DNA from 2 places in the Pseudomonas sp. HP_01 genome. Region 1 is predicted to be linked to the other one. Evidence: riboswitches for the same ligand, from Rfam matches in the RefSeq annotation. Region 1 holds a riboswitch; the other holds the start of a gene.

Region 1 (6,918 bases):
ATCTTGGCGGCGCGGCCACCGACGTGCTGACAGTCGAGCCTCCGGTGAATGGCAACCCGCTGCTGTCCGGCGATATTCCACGCTTGATCATCACGCCCCACAGCGCATGGGGTAGCCAGGAAGCGCGGCAGCGCATCGTCGGACAGATCAACGAAAACGCTTTGGCGTTTTATGCAGGCGAACCCGTTCGGGTCGTGAGCTGACACGCAGCGCTTTGCAGCCCCGCCACGCCGTTGCACAGGGCACGTGCGCGGCGTGGCAGGCCTGTTAAACTTCGCCCTTTTTTTGAGGAGCCGATGATGGACCCGCGCAGTGAAGTGTTACTCCGGCAGGCCGACTTGTTTCGGGGCTCCTTGTTGCTGACCGGCCTCCCCGCCGACGATCTGCTGAGCACACTGCCCAATGCACGCGGCTGGAGCTGGCACGCTGGGGATTTCGATACCCTCGGTACCCGATTCCCGGAGCGCGTGCACTTCGGCACCGAAGCCCCGGCCGAACCCTTTGATGCCGCGGTGCTGTTCTTGCCCAAGGCCCGCGACCTCGCCGATTACCTCATCAACGCGCTCGCTTCCCGCCTGGCCGGACGTGAGCTGTTTCTTGTGGGTGAAAAACGCGGCGGCATTGAAGCCGCGGCCCGCCAGCTGAGTCCGTTCGGGCGCACGCGCAAGCTCGACAGCGCCCGTCATTGCCAGCTCTGGCAAGTCACCGTCGAATCGCCTCCGCCAGCCGTTGAACTCGACAGCCTGGCTAAACGCTTCGACATTGAAATCGAAGGCGGCGCGTTGAAGGTGGTGAGTCTGCCAGGCGTGTTCAGCCACGGCCGCCTGGACCGGGGTTCGGCGCTGTTGCTGGAAAACATCGACCGCCTTCCCACCGGCCATCTGCTGGACTTCGGCTGTGGCGCGGGCGTTCTCGGTGCGGCGGTGAAACGCCGTTACCCCGAAACGACAGTGACGATGCTGGATGTCGACGCGTTCGCCACTGCCAGCAGCCGCATGACCCTGGCTGCCAATGGCCTCGAAGCCGACGTGCTGACGGGCAACGGAATCGACGCCGCGCCGAACGACCTGGACGTGATTCTGACCAATCCGCCGTTCCATACTGGCGTGCATACCGACTACGCCGCGACCGAGAACCTGCTGAAAAAAGCACGTGAACATCTGAGAAAAGGCGGCGAATTGCGTCTGGTTGCCAATAGTTTCCTGCGCTATCAGCCGATCATCGAGTCGCATCTCGGGCCGTGCGCGATCATGGCCGAGGGCCAGGGTTTCCGGATTTACCGTGCGAAACGTGCGTGATAATTAGCACTTGCCGAACACGAGACGTGTAGGCAGAATCCGCACCGTCCTAGGGGAGTAGTCTCCCACGAGCGCCATGCTCGTCCGGCACGCATCAACATACTTGGTCCTCAGACCATGGTGCGTGCGACCCCAGATCCGCTCAGACGGATCGGTGGTTTGACAAGACCTATGACACGAACATCCTGACCCGGGGCGGGGAGGTTGTACGTGTCATAGCCGTGTTGACCCGCCCCTTAGGAAAACCCTGATGCTGGAATCCCTGTTGGTCCCCACCGCTGTCGTCGCACTGGCTGAAATCGGTGACAAGACCCAACTCCTCGCGCTCGTTCTCGCCGCTCGCTTCCGCAAGCCGTGGCCCATCATTGCCGGGATTGTCGCCGCCACGCTGGCCAACCACGCCGCAGCCGGCGCCGTTGGCGCATGGTTCAGCAGCTACCTTTCGGACGCCGTCCTGCACTGGATACTGGCCGCCAGCTTTACCGCCACGGCGCTGTGGACGCTGGTTCCGGACAAGCTGGACGATGATGAAGCCAGTACCAGTCGCAAGTTCGGCCCCTTCCTGACCACGCTGATCGCATTTTTCATCGCGGAAATCGGCGACAAGACACAGATCGCGACCGTCATGCTGGCGGCGCAATACCCAAGCTTGTGGCTGGTAATCCTGGGCACGACGCTGGGCATGTTGCTGGCCAATGTGCCGGTGGTGCTGGCGGGGAATTTCGCCGCGGAGAAACTGCCACTGACGTTGATTCGTCGCCTGGCGGCGGGTGCGTTTTTCATTCTGGCGATCGTTGCGGTGTACAAGGCGATGCAGATCAGCGGCTGGGTGTAATCACAGACCCCATGCCTTTGTAGGAGTGAGCTTGCTCGCGAGGCTCGTCAATCGTTCCGCAGATACGCGGCGACTATTCGATGATCGCGAGCAAGCTCACTCCTACAGCGTTTCATGCACCAACCCGCTCCGAAAAACGGCGCGCCAGCTCACCTATCGGGATCAGGCGATGATCAGCCCTTCGGTGCCTGCTGATACAACGGCATCACTTTCGGGATCGCCGCCTGCAACGAGGCGATGCGGTTGGACGAGGCCGGGTGGGTGCTCATGAATTCAGGCTGCGACGCGCCGCCTTGGGCTTCCATCTTCTGCCACAGCGTGATCGCGGCGTTCGGGTTGTAACCGGCGCGCGCCGCGAGTTCGAGGCCCAGCAAGTCCGCTTCGTTTTCATTGGCCCGACTGTTCGGCAGCGTCAGGCTGTAATCGACCACGGTATCGGCCAATGCCAGACTGTCCTGGCCCAAACCCAACAATGCACCGGCGCCCTGCTTCGCCATCTGCACACCATAGGCCTTGGACATGGCTTCACGACCGTGTTCACGCAAAGCGTGGGCGATTTCGTGGCCCATGACCGCTGCCAGTTCATCATCGCTGAGCTTCAGCGTATTGATCAGGCCGCTGTACACAATGATCTTGCCGCCGGGACCGCAGTTGGCATTCAGCTCGTCGCTTTTGATCAGGTTCACGTCCCACTGCCACTGCGCCGCGTCGGGCCGCAATTTCGGCGCCTGGGCAATCAGACGCTTGGCGATGGCCTGAACACGCTTGCCCTCGGCGCTGCTGTTGTCGAGCACGCCTTTGGATGACGCTTCGCTGACCGTCTGCTGATACGACTGGGCGTACATCTTGTTGACTTCGTCAGTCGACAGCATGCTGAACATGTATTGCTTGCGCTCGACACCCACCGAATCGCCGGTGGTGGTATTGACCGCCTGACACCCGGCCATCAACAAAGCTGCCGTCACACCACAAAGAGCAAAAATCCCGCGCATTTCGTATCTCCTTCGAAACAATCGCGCCATCCTAGGCAATACCCGGGCTGAGCACCAGATGCCAGCCGTCTGCCAGGCGAAAAGGCGCAGGAAAACGCGCCTGTGTAACAGGGAAGAAATAACGGGATCGCGGTTTATACCGCAAGAGACAGTGCTACAGCGGCGTCAGGCATTCCGGCGCGTTGAGCTTCGGATCATTCACCAGATTGGCCAGCGGCCGTTCGCGCAGTTGCGTCTGCGGGGCGGCGAGCAATGATTGCAACGTGATCAGCGGGCAGTCCGGATCAAGCCAGGCGCGTTGCCCTTCATCGTCGAGAATCAACGGTCGACGCTGGCTCATGGCCGACTGCGTGACCACGGCAACGCTCAGGTAGGTGTGGCCTTCTACGGGATAGGCTTCCCAGATCGCCGCGAAATAAAGCGTCGATCCTTCGGCCGGCGTCAGCCAGAACGGCCGCTTGCGAACGCTGCCACGCCATTCATAAAAACCGTTGGCCGGCAGCAGACAGCGTCGCTCCCGAAAAGCCTGCTTGAACATCGGCTGCTCGGCCACGGTTTCAGCGCGGGCATGGGCCGGCGTGCGGGACATGTCGGTCAGCCAGGGCGGCGTCAGCCCCCAGCGTGCCCGCGCCACTTCACGTCCGCGCTCGGCGCCCTCCTCGACCTCGCCCGCCGCCGCCCGGACCATCAGGACGGTCGCAGCAGGAGAAATATTCCACTGCGCTTGCTGATCGCTCGGAAATCCGGGCAAGGCCGCAAAGGCAGGCGACCAACGAAACAGCGCATAACGTCCACACATGGGTTCAGCACAACTCTTTTGAAAAGCGAATGAGGCGCGCGCGAACCGGATTCAGCACAGCAACACATCGGGGTAGCTGTCCGGCTCGTCGCCGGGCAGCGGAAAGGCGGCATTGTACTCGGTGATCAACTGACGCGCCCGCTCGGCCTGGTCGTCATCGACCGTCAGGCCCAGCAACCCGAACGCCGGCAGATCCCCAACGGCACCCAGCAGGTGCCGACCGGTGATGTGGGACTCGATGCCTTCACTGGCAAGCATGGCCTGCAACAGCTCGCCTTCCATCAGGTGTTCAGGCTCATAAATCTTGCGCATCACTCGTTCTCGCTGCGGACGTCCAGCGTCCACGTTTCCCCATCGGTCTGCAGACTGAAGTTGATCGGCCGGCAGCAGACGGGGCAATCCTCAATGTAGGTCTGATCGCCGCCGGACAAATCCAGCACCGCCTCCACCGGTTCGCCGCAATAAGGGCAGTCATAATCCTGTATTTCCTGCATACCAGTCTCCGGGCCCAGTTTTGCGTATAATCGCCCACTTGCTTGCGGGTCGAGCTTTATTCCTCAGCATCCGGGCATCAGCCTGAGTCGACACTTTTAGCGAAGCCGCCTTGTTGCGCGGCCGCCGCCCAGGCATCACGCCTGCGGTGTCGTGACTCGCTGCTGCACCGGACTCGACCTTCTTTACCTTAGCCGTTTCCGACAAGAGAGCATGATGGGCGAATTCGATGCCATCCGACCGTACGACGACAGCGAAGTAAAAGCCGTGCTTGATCGGCTGCTGGGCGACAAAGCACTCCTCGCGATCCTCACGCATTTCCGATTTCCGCGCCTGGCCGGCTCCCTCGGCTGGATTCTGCAACCGGCCATCGCGCGCAAGCTGCGTCGCCAGTTCGCCGGCATCGACACCGTCGCGGCCCTGCAGGACAAGGTCGAGCATTACGTCGATCACACCATCGAACGCGCCACTGACGGTGTGACCTACACCGGCGTTGAGCAGTTCAAGTCTGGGGTGGCGTACCTGTTTCTGGCCAACCATCGCGACATCGTGATGGACCCGGCTTTCGTCAACTATGCGGTTTACCACGCGGGCCTGCCAACGCCGCGCATTGCCATTGGCGACAACCTCCTGCAGAAGCCTTTCGTCAGCGACCTGATGCGCCTGAACAAAAGCTTCATCGTGCACCGCTCGATCATAGGGCGTCGCGAGAAGATGGCGGCCTACCAGTTGCTGTCGGCGTACATCAATCACTCCATTCGCAATGACTGCCAGTCGATCTGGATCGCCCAGGCGGAAGGCCGCGCCAAAGACGGCGATGACCGCACCGAATCGGCCATCCTCAAGATGTTCCACATGAGCCGCAAGGACGAGCCGTTTGGCGAGGTCATTCAGTCATTGAACCTGACGCCGGTGTCGATCAGCTATGAATACGACCCGTGCGATCACGCCAAGGCGCGAGAGCTGTATATCCGCGCCACCACCGGCAGTTACACCAAAGTGCCGGGTGAGGACGACGTCAGCATCGCACTGGGAATCACCGGCTACAAAGGCCGCGTGCACGTGAACTTTGCCCCGCCGATCACCGAACTGTTCGAGGACACCAAGCTACTGGCCATCGAGATGGACCGGCAGATCCTCGGCGGCTATCGACTGTTCCCGGTCCACTACCTGGCGTACGCGCAGTGGGCCGACGCCGAGCCGGCGCTGAAGGTGCCGAAGGCCGCTGACGTGTTTCCGGCGGACGAGCTGGACCGCGCCGAAGACGAATGGCAGCGCCGCCTCAATGGCTGCCCTGCCGAGCATCGTCCGTTTCTGATTCAGCAATATGCGATGCCGGTCCGCAACCAGTACAGAGTGAAGGCCGGGTTGCCGCTTTAAGCCCCCTTCCCTCCCCCGAATAAACGGCGCCCTCAAGGCGCCGTTTGTCGTTGTGCGCCTGCGTTGCCTTGGCGATATCAGCCTTCACAAATGTGTCACCGCTGACACACTCAAGCGTAAGACTTGCTCGCTAAGGTCGTCGCCTATCCAAACGAGTGAAGGCGTACGCTATGCGATCCAGCAAACCGGTTGCCCATGTCATGGTGTCTTCCCTGGTACTTTCAGTGCTCGCCGTGTCGGTTCAGGCAGCGAGCCGTTCGGGTGACAACACCATCAACGGTGTCGACCTGCTGTCCGGATTCGACACGTTGTGGACGACCGGCGCGACGTGGGACACGGGCACACCGACCGCCCTGGGTCAGAGTCTGCTGAGGCGCAACCTGCAGATCGTGGTCGACCGTGCCAACACTCGCACCCTCGCCCAGGAAACAGCCGCCTACTTCGATGACCGCCGTGACCAGAGCTACAGCGCCATCAGCGGCCTGGGCTCGTTGAGCGCTGCCTACAAGGCAGGTGCCGGCGCCTTCACGACCATCACGCAATTCGACGACAGCAACAAAACCGTCAAGTACGACGATAAAGGCAACGGCGCAGGCAGTTCGTCTTCGGCGCTGGGCAAAGTCGTCGATCTGGTCGGCGCTGTACGCAACGACGCCTCGACCACGCCGGCCAAATCCCACTATTTGTATCCGCGACCATGGCGGCAGAGTCTGGACGGCCAAAGTCTGGCTTTTGTGGTTGCGCCCTCCCTGCGCCCGGCGGAAAGCACCACGCCGGCCAGCGACTCGGGTTTCCCCAGCGGTCATACCAACGCTGCCTACCTGTCTTCATACGCACTGGCGTACGCCATTCCCGAGCGTTTCAGCGAGTTGATGCTGCGCGCCTCGGAAATTGGCGACAACCGCATCGAAGCCGGCATGCATTCGCCGTTCGACGTGATGGGTGGGCGCATCACCGCAACCTATTTCGCCATCGACAACCTCTCCAACCCGGCCAACGCCCAACTGCGCGCCGATGCTCGCGCACAGGCACTGAGCTATTTCACGGCGCAGTGCGGCGGTGACGTCAACAATTGCATGGCCGCCATAGACCCGGCGACCGATCGCACGTCTCAACACGCTC
Region 2 (6,918 bases), on a different contig from region 1:
TCATTCACCGACGCCTGCAAATCCCTTCAACCTCCATGTCAAAAGGACACTGTCATGGCTTCAACAGACAGCAAGCCCACCATCGATTACACCGTGCGAACCGGCCCGGGCACCGTGCAGGTCGACCCCTCCACGGGGGGCGATCAAACCTGGAGCGTCATTCTCCAGCCTGACGGCAAGATCATCGTCGGTGGCGAAAGCTTCCAGACCGCCATTGGTTACCCCGGCTCGCCGGGCGATGAAAGCTATGGCACACGCGGCAGCTTCACGTCGGTGCGCCTCAACAGTGACGGCAGCCTGGACAGCAGTTTCAGCCAGGACGGGATTGCCCTCGTGCCCGGCAACCTGGACCCGGAAGCCTATGCGGACTACGTCATGGCGGTGCAGGCCGACGGCAAAGTGCTCGCCGCGCAGCCGGGGCTTGGCGGTTTAAAAGTCGAACGCTTTAATGTGGACGGTACACTGGACACCACCTTCGGCAGCGACGGCGCCGCGGCAGTGGTCCCGCCTTTCAGCTACGACGGTCTGTCGATGTACGCGACGGCGGATGGCTCGGTGTATGTCAGCCTCCGCGGCACGTCGCAGGCGAGCGTGTTCAAGCTGGACAGCAGCGGAACTCCGGACAGGGATTTCGATGCCGACGGCGCCCTTGTCCTCAATCCGACCGGGCATTACGGCAGCGGTAATATCGCCACTGTTGTGCAGCCCGACGGCAGCGTATTGCTCGGCAGTTGGCTGTACGTGGGCTCCGACGGGCCCCACGACCCGGGCGATCCGGTTTATGCCGTGCAGCGACTTGCAGCAGACGGCGACCTGGATACCGCATTTGGCGTGGACGGCGTGGTGTACTTTGATGCCGCGCTGGGGCTCGATTACCGTTCTGCGATGACCGTGCAAGCCGATGGCAAGATCATCATTGCCGGCGAGAGCAATGACAGTACCGCCTTCAACGTACTGCGTCTGAATGTCGATGGTTCCTTCGATACTTCCTTTAGCGACGATGGCAAGCTCACCCTCCAGGTGCCTCAAGGCGAGAAGAACTATGCCCATTCTGTGGTTGTTCAGCCCGATGGCAAAATCCTGATCGCCGGCGACGTGATCACACGATTGAACGCCGATGGCAGCCTGGATACCACCTTCGGCAGCCAGGACGGGCAATACCACGTGGACGGCTCCATGGAGGCCAATCAGCTGATTGGCAACGACACGGCCGAGATCACCCGCGGCATGGGCGGAGACGACGTGCTGCAAGGCGCCGGTGGCCGCGACGTGCTGGCAGGTGGAACAGGCGCAGACATCTTCCGCTTCACCCAGATCAGCGACAGCTACCGTACCGCTACCGAAACAGGCAGCGACCGCATTCTGGACTTCGACGCTTCCCAAGACCGTGTAGACCTGATTGCGTTGGGCTTCACCGGCATTGGCGACGGCCACGATGGCACGCTGGCCATCCAGGCCAATGCTGACGGCACCCGCACCTACCTGAAAAGTTTCGATGCCAACGCCGACGGGCAGCGCTTTGAACTGGCGTTTGAAGGCAATCTGACGGGGCAATTGGACAGCACCAACCTGGTGTTCACCGCACCCACCGTCGAAGGCACGGCTGGCAAGGACGTGATTACGGGGAGCGCACTGTCGGAAGTCATCTATGGCCTGGCCGGTAACGACCGTATCGATGGCGGCAGAGGCTCCGATGTGATCATCGGGGGCGCGGGTGCCGACCATCTGAGCGGCGGCGACGACCCGAATCTTTCGGTGTACGGCCGTAACGGCATCAATGACGCTGATGTGTTCCGCTACACCTCAGCCACTGACAGCTACCGCACCGACACCCAGAGCTTCGTGGACCTGATTGACCGGTTCGCCAACAACAACGACAAGATCGATGTGTCGGCGTTGGGCTACACGGGTTTCGGTGACGGCACCGGGACTACCCTGAAGATGGTCTATAACCAGGACCTGGACCGCACCTACCTGAAGGATGTGGAAGCGGACGCTCAGGGCCATCGGTTCGAAATCGCTCTCACCGGCGACTGGACCCAAGACCTGGGCAATACTGAAATGATCTTTGCGCAGGCCGAGGAAGTGACCCTGGTGGGCATGAGCAGCGAGGTTGCCCTCGGCTGACAGGCTGGTGCATCGAGGGGAACGGCTGATGCGCGTTCCCCTCTTTGAGGGGTCAATGAAGGCGGTTACCTGCGTCAACCAGCGTGTTATAGGCGTCGAAGAGCCGCATCGGTGAGCCTTCGATATTTTTGGCACCGATACCCTGCATCCTCATCTGGTCAATCTCGCTGTAAGGCACGTGGTCACGGACCCGGCGCATGCGATCCTTGCAGTCCTTCAAAAAGTTTTCGGCCTCGCTCTGGAAGCTCGACCAACTCAGTGGCTTGCCGGGCTCGTCGGCTGTTGCCCTGGATGACTCATCCAGCAGCGCGGCGTAGGCATCGATCGCTTTCGATACCTCGGCGACGTTGAAGGACTCGGGACTGAGCTGACCGGTCAACAACTTGGCCTGCCTGATCAATTCCAAATGGAAGAACGCACTGTGGCGTCCGTCATTTTTTTCGATCTCGACGATTTGCGCCGCGGACAGCGCATCGTTCTCTTTACCCAGTTCGGCACCGTATGTGTCGCTGGCCAGGATAAAACGACCGAAAGCCATCATCAGTGGCTGGTGCATACGCTTGGCTTTGGCGAAGCCATCGTCCTTGTAGTCCTCATGGCTGTAGTAGACGTAGGCCTGGGATGTCAGCGGCGCCAGCGTGCTCAAGTCGGCAAGGTACTGCGTGGCCGCAGCGTCCAGTGCCGGCAGCGCAGGCTTGGCCTGCGATGCCTGGGTGATGGACTTGGTGCAGGTGTCCAGCTGGACGGCACTCACCTCGCGCAGCGCCTTGACCTTGCGCTCCTTGCCTGTCGGCCCTGCATCCAGATCGTCGATCCAGCTGACATAACGGTCGGCACTGTCGCGCACCGAGCCATCGGTGGTATTGAAGCAGTCCACGTAAGCGCTCAACTTGGTGCTCAATTGCGTGTCGGGGTCCTCTTCAACGACCCTGGAATCGGCCTGTGGAACAGGCTTTGTATCTGTAGTGTTTTTTTTGTCACACGCCACCAGCGGCAGGACGAGTGCGGTCACCAACATCCCCAGCGTTACAGCCTTGATCCCTTTGTTCACTCCAGTAGCTCCTTGATTCGTGATAGCGCGTGCAACCAAATCCACGCCCCGGCCGAAGTATTTCACGGCGTGAAGCCGTCACAAAAAGAATTAACGATGGGGAAACCGGTTCGGGAATGGTTCAGGGGGGATGATCGAATCCGTGACAGCCAGGGATCTCACTTCGGCGGAGCTGGACTGGACATTGGCGACCATCAAGTTGATCGCCCCCCGGTGACGGCATGCATTTCTTCACAGGTCGCCGCCAACTGCGTGGAGGAGTCACCCATCAACGTTGGCGCCAGGGGCAGGTTCCCTGCATGACCGCCAACGCCTTGATCAACCGGCCGCTTCGTCGGTACCTTCGGACTTGCTGTCCTTATAAGTGGCCCTTGCGGGTCAACAGGGCACAGCGCATGATGCGCAATTATTTATTTATTAACGCAGAGTATCGATGGCCCACCATCCCGCCCCCTTTCCTTTCAACGAGGAAGAGCGTGTCCTCTCGCTCGAACACCTGGACGTGCTGGACAGTGCCGACGAGCAGGCATTCGACGACATCGTCCTGCTGGCCACCACCCTGTGCGACGCGCCCATTGCGCTGGTGTCGCTGGTCGATCGGGAGCGCCAGTGGTTCAAAGCCTGCATCGGCCTCGGGGTGCAGGAAACCCACAGGGACCTGGCCTTCTGCGGCCATGCGATTCTTGACCCCGCCGAGGTACTGGTGGTCGAAGACGCCACCCTCGACCCTCGATTTGCTTCCAGCCCGCTGGTGCTCGGTCCACCCTTCATTCGTTTCTATGCCGGTGCGCCCATTGTCACGGACAGCGGCGTCGCATTGGGCACCGTCTGCGTGATCGATACCCAGTCCCGGCAACTGAGCGAACGCCACGCCCTTGCCTTGCAGGCGCTGGCCCGGCAGGCGGCTGCCTTGCTCGAAGCCCGGTGGCTTGGCACGCAACGCGCAAAGCAACTGACCCAACTTCAGGACCAATTCAGGCAAGCCGAGCAAAGCCAGAACGAAGTCACCCCGCTGCTGGATAACTCGAGGGGCATTTCATCACTGGGAATGCTGACGGCGAGCATCGCCCACGACTTCAATAATTTGCTGCAAAGCGTCAGCGCTGCGTTTCAGCTGATCCGCCTGCGCTCCCGACGGCCAGTGGACGTCGAGCGTTTCACCGAAACCGGGCTGCAGGCCGTTGAGCAAGGTCGGCAACTGATTGGCTATTTGATGTCGAGCGTGCGCGGTGACGGGCCTGAACTGATCTGCATCGATGTGACCGCTCGCCTTCACGGTGCCCAGTCGCTGATGCGTCACTCGATGAGCGAAACCATCGACCTCACGTTCGATTTCGCCGAATGGGGCTGGGGCGTGCTCTGCATGGAAGCCCAACTTCACGCGGTGGTGATGAACCTCCTCGCCAACGCGCGCGATGCCCTGAACGGCACCGGTCAGGTGCATGTATCCACGCGCTGGGTGCATGTAGAGGATGATTTATCGCTGCATCAGGGCGACTACCTGGTTGTCAGCGTACGAGATAACGGTCCCGGCATGGCACCTGAAATAGCAGGCCGCGTGTTTGAGCCTCTGTTCACGACCAAGGCCACCGGCCAGGGCACGGGGCTGGGATTGGCTCAGGCAAAGGATTTCGCGGTCAAGTCTGGCGGAGATGCGCGCATTGACACAGCCCCCGGTGCCGGAACGACGGTGAGCCTGTACTTGAGGATTCTGGGCTGTATCGCAACGTCGGAAGCGGTTCAAGCCGTGTGATGACTCGCTGAACTGAACGTCACGCGTCGACATTTCTTTCACATTCACGCGGTATAGTGGCGGCCCTTGTTGGGGAGTAGCCTGCTCTGGACTCACTGTCACAGAGCGTTCGTGTCAACATTCTCGGCGGCCTGCCGTGGCACGAACACCTTCGGGTTGGCGAGACCAACGATGCATCCATGCCTAAAGTCGGGCGTGTGGTTGCGTCGTTGACTCATTGCCCGACTGGAACATAATCGTGAACCCGATTTCCCTGATTCTTCTCGCTTTGGCCATGTCCACGGACGCTTTCGCAGCGGCTATCGGTAAAGGCGCGAGCCTTCACAAGCCTCGTTTTGTAGAAGCCCTGCGCACCGGCATCATCTTCGGCGTGATTGAAGGCATTACGCCCCTGATCGGCTGGCTCATCGGCCAGGCCGCGACGTCCTACGTCGAGAACTGGGATCACTGGATTGCCTTCACGCTTCTGCTGATACTCGGCGTGCACATGATCTACAACGGCCTCAAGCACGAAGAGGCCGAAGAAGAAAAGCCCAACCAGCACTCCTTCCTGATACTGGCCGTGACGGCCTTCGCCACCAGCATTGATGCACTGGCTGTTGGCGTTGGCCTGGCCTTCGTCAACGTCAATATCCTGATCGCTGCCGCCGCCATCGGTATCGCTACGACGGTCATGGTCACCATCGGCGTGATGCTGGGCCGCGTACTGGGGACTGTGGTGGGCAAACGCGCTGAAATCATCGGCGGCATTGTGCTGATGCTGGTCGGCGCGACGATCCTGTACGAGCATTTGTCGGCGACGTAATGCGGGGGGCAGTTGTGCCATCCCGTCACTGGAGGCCGCGCAAAGGTTTGTCCCTAGTGAAGAAAAATTCGGCAAAACTGCCCAAACTCAAGATTTTTTGGATGGACTGAAAGAAAATTGCGCGGCCATGGCCGCAATCAAGGAATTTCGCGATGACGTCTAGTGCACACTTCAGACGGCAGGGGTCGTCGCGATTATCAGTGTTTGCAGGAGCACCGCCATGAACCCCCAGATCCGCAAGGCAACAGATCAGGACGCCGCCGCAATCAGCGGCGTCATCGTGGCCGCCCTGCGCGAGTCCAATCGCCAGGACTATTCAGCCGCCGTGATTGCGCAGGTGGAGCAGAGTTTTTCCCCGTCGGCGATCCTGTGTTTGCTGGCGCGGCGGCAGGTGTACGTGGCGACCCTCGGTGAAGAGATCATGGCCACGGCAAGCCTCGACCAAGCCACCATCCGCAGCGTATTCGTCGCGCCGACATACCAGCGCCAAGGCGCCGGGCGCGCCTTGATGGCGGCCATTGAATCAGCCGCCATCTCCCACGGCGTCAGTCGGTTGCGCGTGCCCTCTTCCATCACGGCCGAGGGCTTTTACCGGTCACTGGGCTACTCGACCGTTCGGGATGAATACCACGGTGAGGAACGGACGATCATCATGGAGAAGTCGCTGACGTCTCCGGCCTAGTCACCGTCGCCACACCCGCCCCTCTGCGCTGACCACCCAGGGCGAGCGCTCCGCAACAATCTGCACACCGCCGACCCACCGCTCTACTGGCTCAAGATCAAGCCAGTTCACTTCCCCGCGCAGTACGCCCTCACCCAGCGCGGTCAGTCCGACCAGCCGTTTGGGCCATTCGCTGCCCGCTTGTTCGTGCAACAGCGGTTGCGGTGCATCGATGAGAGCCCTGAGCAGTGCGTTGAACATCATGTCGCCCAGATACGGCAGCGGCTCATAGGTCATCATCAAATGACCGAACACCTTGCCGGCGGGCATCTCGCCTTTCTCCGCGAGAATGCGCAGGGTCAGCCGCTGGGTCAGGCTCAAGCCATCCTCTGCGCCGGGCAGTTCCTGCAGCTGTCTTGCCAGCGCGGGACCGAGCAGCGGCAGCGCGCAATGGTGCTGTGCCGCAAGTTCGGCCCAGCGAGTCGGGTCCGCTGCGGTGTAGGCGGCCCATACGTGCCGGG

What was found. A riboswitch is a leader RNA that binds a small molecule or an ion and turns the genes downstream of it on or off. The one in region 1 is predicted to bind manganese.
Region 2: another riboswitch for manganese. It lies ahead of mntP (manganese efflux pump MntP); the one in region 1 lies ahead of ACYAR8_RS02715 (TMEM165/GDT1 family protein).

The regions. Positions count from the first base shown of each region.
Region 1 covers NZ_JBTOPV010000002.1:53,543-60,460, reverse strand. The annotation lists gene ACYAR8_RS02725 (2-hydroxyacid dehydrogenase) at 1-203, shown strand, start outside; gene ACYAR8_RS02720 (methyltransferase) at 300-1,298, shown strand; yybP-ykoY riboswitch at 1,339-1,459, shown strand; gene ACYAR8_RS02715 (TMEM165/GDT1 family protein) at 1,549-2,133, shown strand; gene ACYAR8_RS02710 (M48 family metallopeptidase) at 2,307-3,125, opposite strand; gene ACYAR8_RS02705 (SOS response-associated peptidase) at 3,280-3,924, opposite strand; gene ACYAR8_RS02700 (putative signal transducing protein) at 3,976-4,236, opposite strand; gene ACYAR8_RS02695 (CPXCG motif-containing cysteine-rich protein) at 4,236-4,418, opposite strand; gene ACYAR8_RS02690 (1-acyl-sn-glycerol-3-phosphate acyltransferase) at 4,633-5,796, shown strand; gene ACYAR8_RS02685 (autotransporter domain-containing protein) at 5,967-6,918, shown strand, end outside.
Region 2 covers NZ_JBTOPV010000001.1:303,861-310,778, forward strand. The annotation lists gene ACYAR8_RS01365 (calcium-binding protein) at 55-2,127, shown strand; gene ACYAR8_RS01370 (YiiG family protein) at 2,180-3,178, opposite strand; gene ACYAR8_RS01375 (sensor histidine kinase) at 3,612-4,931, shown strand; yybP-ykoY riboswitch at 4,996-5,157, shown strand; gene mntP (manganese efflux pump MntP) at 5,170-5,736, shown strand; gene ACYAR8_RS01385 (GNAT family N-acetyltransferase) at 5,957-6,418, shown strand; gene ACYAR8_RS01390 (DUF1835 domain-containing protein) at 6,419-6,918, opposite strand, start outside.